Regions from separate parts of the Bradyrhizobium sp. CCBAU 53421 genome, predicted to be linked through region 2. Evidence: predicted binding sites of a transcription regulator. Region 2 holds the regulator's gene; each other region holds the start of a gene.
The links. Region 2 encodes PhoB, which activates phosphate uptake and scavenging genes when phosphate is short. Its sites were predicted from a motif close to TGTCATNNANCTGTCAT; they were not measured.
Positions count from the first base shown of each region.

Region 1 (2,268 bases), 1.9 Mb from region 2:
AAGAGAAGATGCCCATCTCTTCACCTTGTCCCAGCTTGCGGCAGGCTCATCGCGTATAGCCGGCCTGCGCAGGGGTGCTCTGCCAAATATCGAAAACAACCCCATGCACAGTAGCCGGCGGCGTGCCGGCATTCGACACGGCAGCTTGACATGTCGGGCAAATCAGTGGCACTATTCTATTATTCCGAAACTGTGCAGGCGCGCCTCACCCGGCGAGCGTAACATTACCCGCCGGCGCGGAGGCAGCCCCTCGCCCCAACCATCTCCCCGTAAGAACGGGGAGATGGAGCTGAGCGAGCGCGCGCCCGCATCAATACCTTCCCGGCACGTACATCTCCGGCGGGATCGGGCCGCGGTGATAGTCGGGGTTGCGCACCCGCGGCGGCAGCGCCACCGGTTGGTGGGTGACCTGCTGATAGGGGATCTGGCTCAACAGATGCGAGATGCAATTGAGCCGGGCGCGCTTCTTGTCGACGGCATCGACGATCCACCACGGCGAGTCCTGTAGATGGGTGCGTTCCAGCATCGTCTCCTTGGCCTTGGTGTAGAGCTCCCAGCGGGTCCGCGCCTCGACGTCCATCGGGCTCAGCTTCCACTGCTTGAGTGGATCCTGGATCCGCATCGAGAAGCGGAACGCCTGCTCCTCGTCGGTGATCGAGAACCAGTATTTCAAGAGGATGGTGCCGGAGCGGATCAGCATGCGCTCGAATTCCGGCACCGAATTGAAGAATTCCTCATATTGCTCGTCGGTGCAGAAACCCATCACCTTCTCGACGCCGGCGCGGTTGTACCAGCTGCGGTCGAACAGGACGATCTCGCCGCCGGCCGGCAGATGCGAGACATAGCGCTGGAAGTACCATTGCGTGCGCTCGCGCTCGTTCGGCGCCGGCAGCGCCGCGATGCGGCAGACGCGCGGGTTGAGCCGCTGGGTGATGCGCTTGATGACGCCGCCCTTGCCGGCGGAGTCGCGGCCCTCGAACAGCACCACGACCTTCTTCCTCTCGTGCTGCACCCAGTCCTGCAGCTTGACCAGTTCGCCCTGCAGCCGCAGCAATTCGCGGAAGTAGAACTTGCGGTCGATCGACGGCTTGCCGGCGGCGCCGTCATGGTCGAGCTCGTCGAGCCTCATGTCGTCGAGCTCGAGCTCGAGTTCCTCGTCGAGGCTGTCGGCCATTTCCTGATGGATGCGGGCGCGCAAAGCTTCCTCACGCAGGGCTTCGTCGCGCATGGCTTCGTCGGTGAGGGCGGAGGCGGTCATGAAGGTCCGTCTTTCAGTGTGTTAGATGGAACGACGGGGAGCATTGACGGGCGATGTTACCCCTCTATGACATTGGCATGACTGCTGTTTCACGCTGCCGGGCGGTCTGTGCTAACAAGTGATCACAAGATCAAAAAAGGAGACGCCGATGATTTCGCTCACGCCAAAAGACGTCCTGCCGGAGGACGGCACCGCCGGCACGCTGGTCGGACGGGTGTGGCTGCCGCAGGCCGGCGGGCCGGCCGTGGTCGCGGTGCGGGCGGACGGCGTGTTCGACGTCACCGCGCGTTTCCCGACCGTGAGCGCGTTGTGCGAGGAAGCCGATCCCGCCGCAGCCTTGCGCGCCACGCGTGGTGAGCGGATCGGCGATTTCGACGCCATCCTCGCCAACACGCCGCCCGACAGCCGCGACAGGGCAAAACCGCACCTGCTCGCGCCGGTCGATCTGCAGGTGCTGAAAGCCGCCGGCGTCACCTTCGCGATCTCGATGCTCGAGCGCGTGATCGAGGAGCGCGCACGCGGCAACCCGTCGTCGGCCGAGGCGATCCGCAAGGAGGTGGTGCGCCTCGTCGGCGACGATCTCTCCAAGCTGAAGCCGGGCTCCGAGCAGGCGATGCGGTTGAAGCAGGTGCTGATCGACCAGAACGCCTGGAGCCAGTATCTCGAGGTCGGCATCGGTCCCGACGCCGAAGTCTTCACCAAGGCGCCGACGCTGTCCTCGGTCGGGTCAGGCATGGATGCCGGGCTGCATCCGAAGTCGACCTGGAATAATCCGGAGCCCGAGGTCGTGCTTGTGGTCTCCGCCGCCGGCAAGATCGTCGGCGCCGCGCTCGGTAACGACGTCAACCTGCGCGACTTCGAGGGCCGCTCGGCGCTGCTGTTGTCGAAGGCCAAGGACAACAATGCGTCCTGCGCGATCGGCCCGCTGCTCCGGCTGTTCGATCAGACCTTCTCGCTCGACGACGTCAGGAAGATGGATGTCGGCCTTACCGTGAGAGGCGCCGACGGCT
Region 1 covers NZ_CP030047.1:6,731,483-6,733,750, reverse strand. Annotated here, with positions in the region: gene ppk2 (polyphosphate kinase 2) at 311-1,258, opposite strand; gene XH92_RS31730 (fumarylacetoacetate hydrolase family protein) at 1,407-2,268, shown strand, end outside.
Region 1: a site for PhoB is predicted at 1,325-1,341, ahead of ppk2 (polyphosphate kinase 2). Genes of this name have one in related genera too.

Region 2 (2,268 bases):
AGGCGCGCCCCGCCCAGCATATGATGCGGGTGGCTCGCCCGGTCTCGCGCGGCAACACCGCGCTCGCCCATGCCTTCGAGGTCGAGATGGAGCCGGATCCGATCTCCTTCGACAACGTGGTGCCGATGAGCCAGCGGCTGTCGCTGCTCGAGCTCAACGAGGCCACTTGCCACTGGCCGGTCGGCGATCCCTCGAGCCCGGAATTCTTCTTCTGCGGCGGCAAGGCGCTCGCCGGCCTGCCCTATTGCGCGCATCACTCGCGCGTCGCCTACCAGCCCGCTGCCGATCGCCGCCGGCCGTCGGCAAAGCCACAAATCAAGTAGCACTCGGGAAACCAGCCTGGACTGCAAAAACAAATCCCCGCGGAAGCGGGGATTTTTTTGTGAGACGCGTAGCCCGGCTGCATCACCGGTGTCGTCCCGGCGAAGGCCGGGACGCATACGCCGCGGCCGACGCAATCGGCAAGCGGCCAGACGGCTTTCTAACAACACCCATTCGTGGTTATGGATCCCGGCTTTCGCCGGGACGACACCGGTGCGGCTTGAGATTGCCGCACAGCCTTACGGCTGCGGCTCGGCCTTCGCGAAGCGGTCGTCGAGCGCGTAGCCGGCGCCGCGCACGGTGCGGATCGGATCCTGCTCGCGGCCCGGATTGAGCAGCTTGCGCAGGCGGCCGATATGCACGTCGACGGTACGCTCATCGATATAGATGTCGCGGCCCCAGACACTGTCGAGCAGCTGCTCGCGGCTGAACACGCGGCCGGGATGCTCGAGGAAGAATTCGAGCAGCCGATACTCGGTCGGCCCGAGATCGATCGGACGGCCCGAGCGCGCCACGCGGCGCTTCTCGCGATCGAGCTCGATGTCGCCATAGGTCAAGACGGTCGCTAGCCGCTCCGGGCTCGCGCGACGCAGCAGGCCCTTCACCCGCGCCAGCAATTCCGGCACCGAGAACGGCTTGACGATGTAGTCGTCGGCGCCGGTGGCAAGCCCGCGCACGCGCTCGCTCTCCTCGCCGCGCGCGGTCAGCATGATGATCGGAAGCTGCTTGGTCTCGGGCCGTGCCCGCAGGCGGCGGCACAGCTCGATGCCGGACAGGCCCGGCAGCATCCAGTCCAGCACCACGAGGTCGGGAACGCGCTCCTTCAGGCGGGTATCGGCATCGTCGCCGCGCCCCACCGTTTCGACATCGTAGCCTTCCGCATCGAGGTTGTAGCGCAACAGCGTCGTCAGCGCTTCCTCGTCTTCGACTACCAGAATGCGTGCGCTCATCGGTCTAAGTTCTTTCTCTGTGGTGATCCGTTGCCCTGACGCAAACCGAAACGCCTACTTCCTTCAGCATAATCTCCGCGCAAGCGGCTTGTCGCGGATCGCACACCTAGTTGCCCGGCACCGTGGTGGCAAAGTTGGTCATGTCGCCCTTCGGGCGCTTGTCGGTGATCTGCTGGCCCTCGATCATGTAGAACACGGTCTCGGCGATGTTGGTGGCGTGATCGCCGATCCGCTCGATGTTCTTGGCGCAGAACATCAGATGGATGCAGAACGAGATGTTGCGCGGGTCCTCCATCATGTAGGTCAGCAGCTCGCGGAACAGCGAGGTGCAGATCGCATCGACCTCCTCGTCGCCCTTCCAGACGTTCATCGCCGCCGGCAGATCGTGCGCGGCATAGGCGTCGAGCACCGACTTGACCTGCGACAGCACGAGGTCGGTCATGTGCTCGAGGCCGCGGATCAGCTTCAGCGGCTGGAAATCGCTCTCCAGCGCCGCGACGCGCTTGCCCATGTTCTTGGCGAGGTCGCCGATCCGCTCGAGGTCGGTCGCGACGCGCATCGCGCTGACGATCTCGCGCAGGTCGATAGCCATCGGCTGGCGGCGGGCGATCGTCAGCACCGCGCGCTCTTCGATGACGCGCTGCAGATTGTCGATTTCGATGTCGGCCGCGACCACGCGCTTGCCGAGCGCGACGTCGCGCCGGATCAGCGCATCGACCGACTCGGTGATCATCCGCTCGACGAGCCCGCCCATCTCGGCGACCAGGCGGGTCAATTCCTGCAGGTCGCTGTCGAATGCCTTGGCGGTATGTTCAGAAGCCATCATCTCTCTCCTCAGCCGAACCGGCCGGTGATGTAGTCCTGGGTGCGTCGATCGCTCGGCGAGGTGAAGATCTTGTTGGTGTCGTCGAACTCGATCAGCTCGCCGAGATACATGAAGGCGGTCTTGTCGGAGACGCGCGCCGCCTGCTGCATGTTGTGGGTGACGATCGCGATC
Region 2 covers NZ_CP030047.1:8,653,921-8,656,188, forward strand. Annotated here, with positions in the region: gene XH92_RS40075 (GcrA family cell cycle regulator) at 1-323, shown strand, start outside; gene phoB (phosphate regulon transcriptional regulator PhoB) at 561-1,271, opposite strand; gene phoU (phosphate signaling complex protein PhoU) at 1,378-2,094, opposite strand; gene pstB (phosphate ABC transporter ATP-binding protein PstB) at 2,106-2,268, opposite strand, start outside.

Region 3 (2,268 bases), 1.0 Mb from region 2:
TGCCGGTGACGATGACGCTGACCGGCAAGCAGATCAACGTGTCGGTCGCGGCATCCAAGTCGCCCGCGGTGTCGCGCGGCGAAGTCTGGATTTGCTCGATCTCGAAGTCGGTGCCGATCTCGATCGCGCGCGGCGAGAATCGCGGCCACGAGATCACGTATCACAACGTGGTGCGCAACCTGCTGAAGGTCGGTGACTGGAATGGCTCGTCCGGGAGCTGGACCGTGCCGCTGGAGAACATCACGCGCGATGGTGTCGATGCCGCGGCCGTGTACGTCCAGGACGGCAACCGCGACAAGCCGGGCCCGATGCTGGGCGCCGCATTCACATCGCTTCACTAGCGCGTCGCTGCGCTAGCCTGCGTCAGTCGCGTCGTTGAGCCGCGCGCATGTCATGGCGCCTGCCTGACGCGGCGGACAAGCGTGCATCCGACAAGCGTGCATCCAGTGACGCGCTTAAAGGAAGGCGCCGAAAGCTCGGCTCGCGCATCCTGTTGGCGCGGGATTGATTGAGCCGGTCCCAAAAACAAAAAGGACCAACTTTCGTTGGCCCAGTGTTTGGGATTTGACTCCCCTGCGAACAGGCCCGATCCCGACGGCCCCGGGGGGCTGGGGGCTGAGGAATCCGGAACCGAAAGGACCGGGCCAACGCAGGATTTTCTTTTCGCAGGGCAGCGGGGCGGGCGATTGGCGGAAGTGGGGCAGCAATATGATTCCGCTAACGTTCCCGTGAATCTTTGGCGCTGTCCCGACCTAGTCCCTCGTGTCCGCATTCGCGCTTGCGGGACGTCCTATTCAAGCGGCCAACCCCTTGGTTTCGCTTCCCGATCCGAACCAAGCACCGGGCGCTGCGTTATTTCAGCGGGACAGAGTTGCAGAGGAGGATGCCATGACGAAAGTTTTGGCGCTCGTTGCAGTGGTCGGCCTTATGGCCGCGACTTCCTCGACCGGTTATGCACGAGGCGGAGGAGCCTCAATGGTCGCGCCGGGAACATCATTCCATACGCGCGGATCGGTCGCAGGTCATCCTGGTGCGTCGGGTTATGCGCCGGGTCATTTGTTCCGCGCGCATGGGAGCCTTCGCGGCCATCCGGGCGCTTCGGGCTACGCGCCTGGACATAGGTTTACACATCGCATGATGTAGTGAAGCCAAGTGAGGCGAGATAGCGGGGTGATAGCAAGGCGTCGTCAGTCCCTCCATGGGGCACTTGCAGCGCCCCTCGCTTAGCGCGATCATGTCACTCTCGTGACGATCCCGAACAGGGGGCATCGGCCTTCGGGACCTGATCGTCACTGGAATGACAGGAGGCGCTCGATGAGTTTGATCTCGGAGGACACTGATCCGAGCGGGAGTCGCGCCGCGGCGCGTCCCGTCGCGGCGACCCCTCAGTCCAACTGCGTGACATTCAATCGACTTGAGCTCAATCGCATTCTCAATCTCTATGGCCGCATGGTCGCCGATGGCGAGTGGCGCGACTATGCGATCGACTTCCTGAAGGACCGCGCCGTGTTCTCGGTGTTCCGGCGGGCGTCCGAAGTGCCGATCTACCGGATCGAGAAGGATCCCCGGCTGGCGCGCAAGCAGGGCATGTACAGCGTGATTTCGGCGACCGGCCTGATCCTGCGCCGCGGCCACGAACTCGAACGGGTGCTGTTCGTAATCGATCGCAAGCTGTCGCTGGTGTAGCGCCGGAGCTTGGCGCTTCGTAGCCCGGATGAAGCGAAGCGAAATCCGGGACTGCTGAAGCCGCGGATAACCTGTCCCGGATTGCGCTCCGCTCCATCCGGGCTACGCCACATTCCCCCCCCCGCAAAAGAAAGCCCCGGCCGCTAGGCCGGGGCTTGGATCGATCGGCTCGCTCGAGGCGCTTAGTCGCGCTGGCCGAGCAGCTGCAGCAGCAGCGTGAACAGGTTGATGAAGTTCAGGTAGAGCGACAGCGCACCAGTGATTGCCGCACGCTCTGCCATCACGCCACCCTGCGAGGCGTAGCCGTAGATGTAGTCGTTCTTCAGCCGCTGGGTGTCCCAGGCGGTGAGGCCCGCGAACACCAGCACGCCGACCACCGAGACGATGAACTGCAGCGCCGAGCTCGCCAGGAACAGGTTGACGAGGCTCGCGATGATGATGCCGATCAGGCCCATGAACAGGAACGAGCCCATGCCGCTCATGTCACGCTTGGTGGTGTAGCCGTAGAGGCTGAGCGCACCGAACGTCGCCGCGGTGATGAAGAACACGCGCACGATCGAGGTGTGCGTGTACACCAGGAAG
Region 3 covers NZ_CP030047.1:422,852-425,119, forward strand. Annotated here, with positions in the region: gene XH92_RS02045 (thioredoxin family protein) at 1-341, shown strand, start outside; gene XH92_RS02050 (DUF2794 domain-containing protein) at 1,315-1,686, shown strand; gene XH92_RS02055 (Bax inhibitor-1/YccA family protein) at 1,869-2,268, opposite strand, start outside.
Region 3: a site for PhoB is predicted at 1,235-1,251, ahead of XH92_RS02050 (DUF2794 domain-containing protein). Genes of this name have one in related genera too.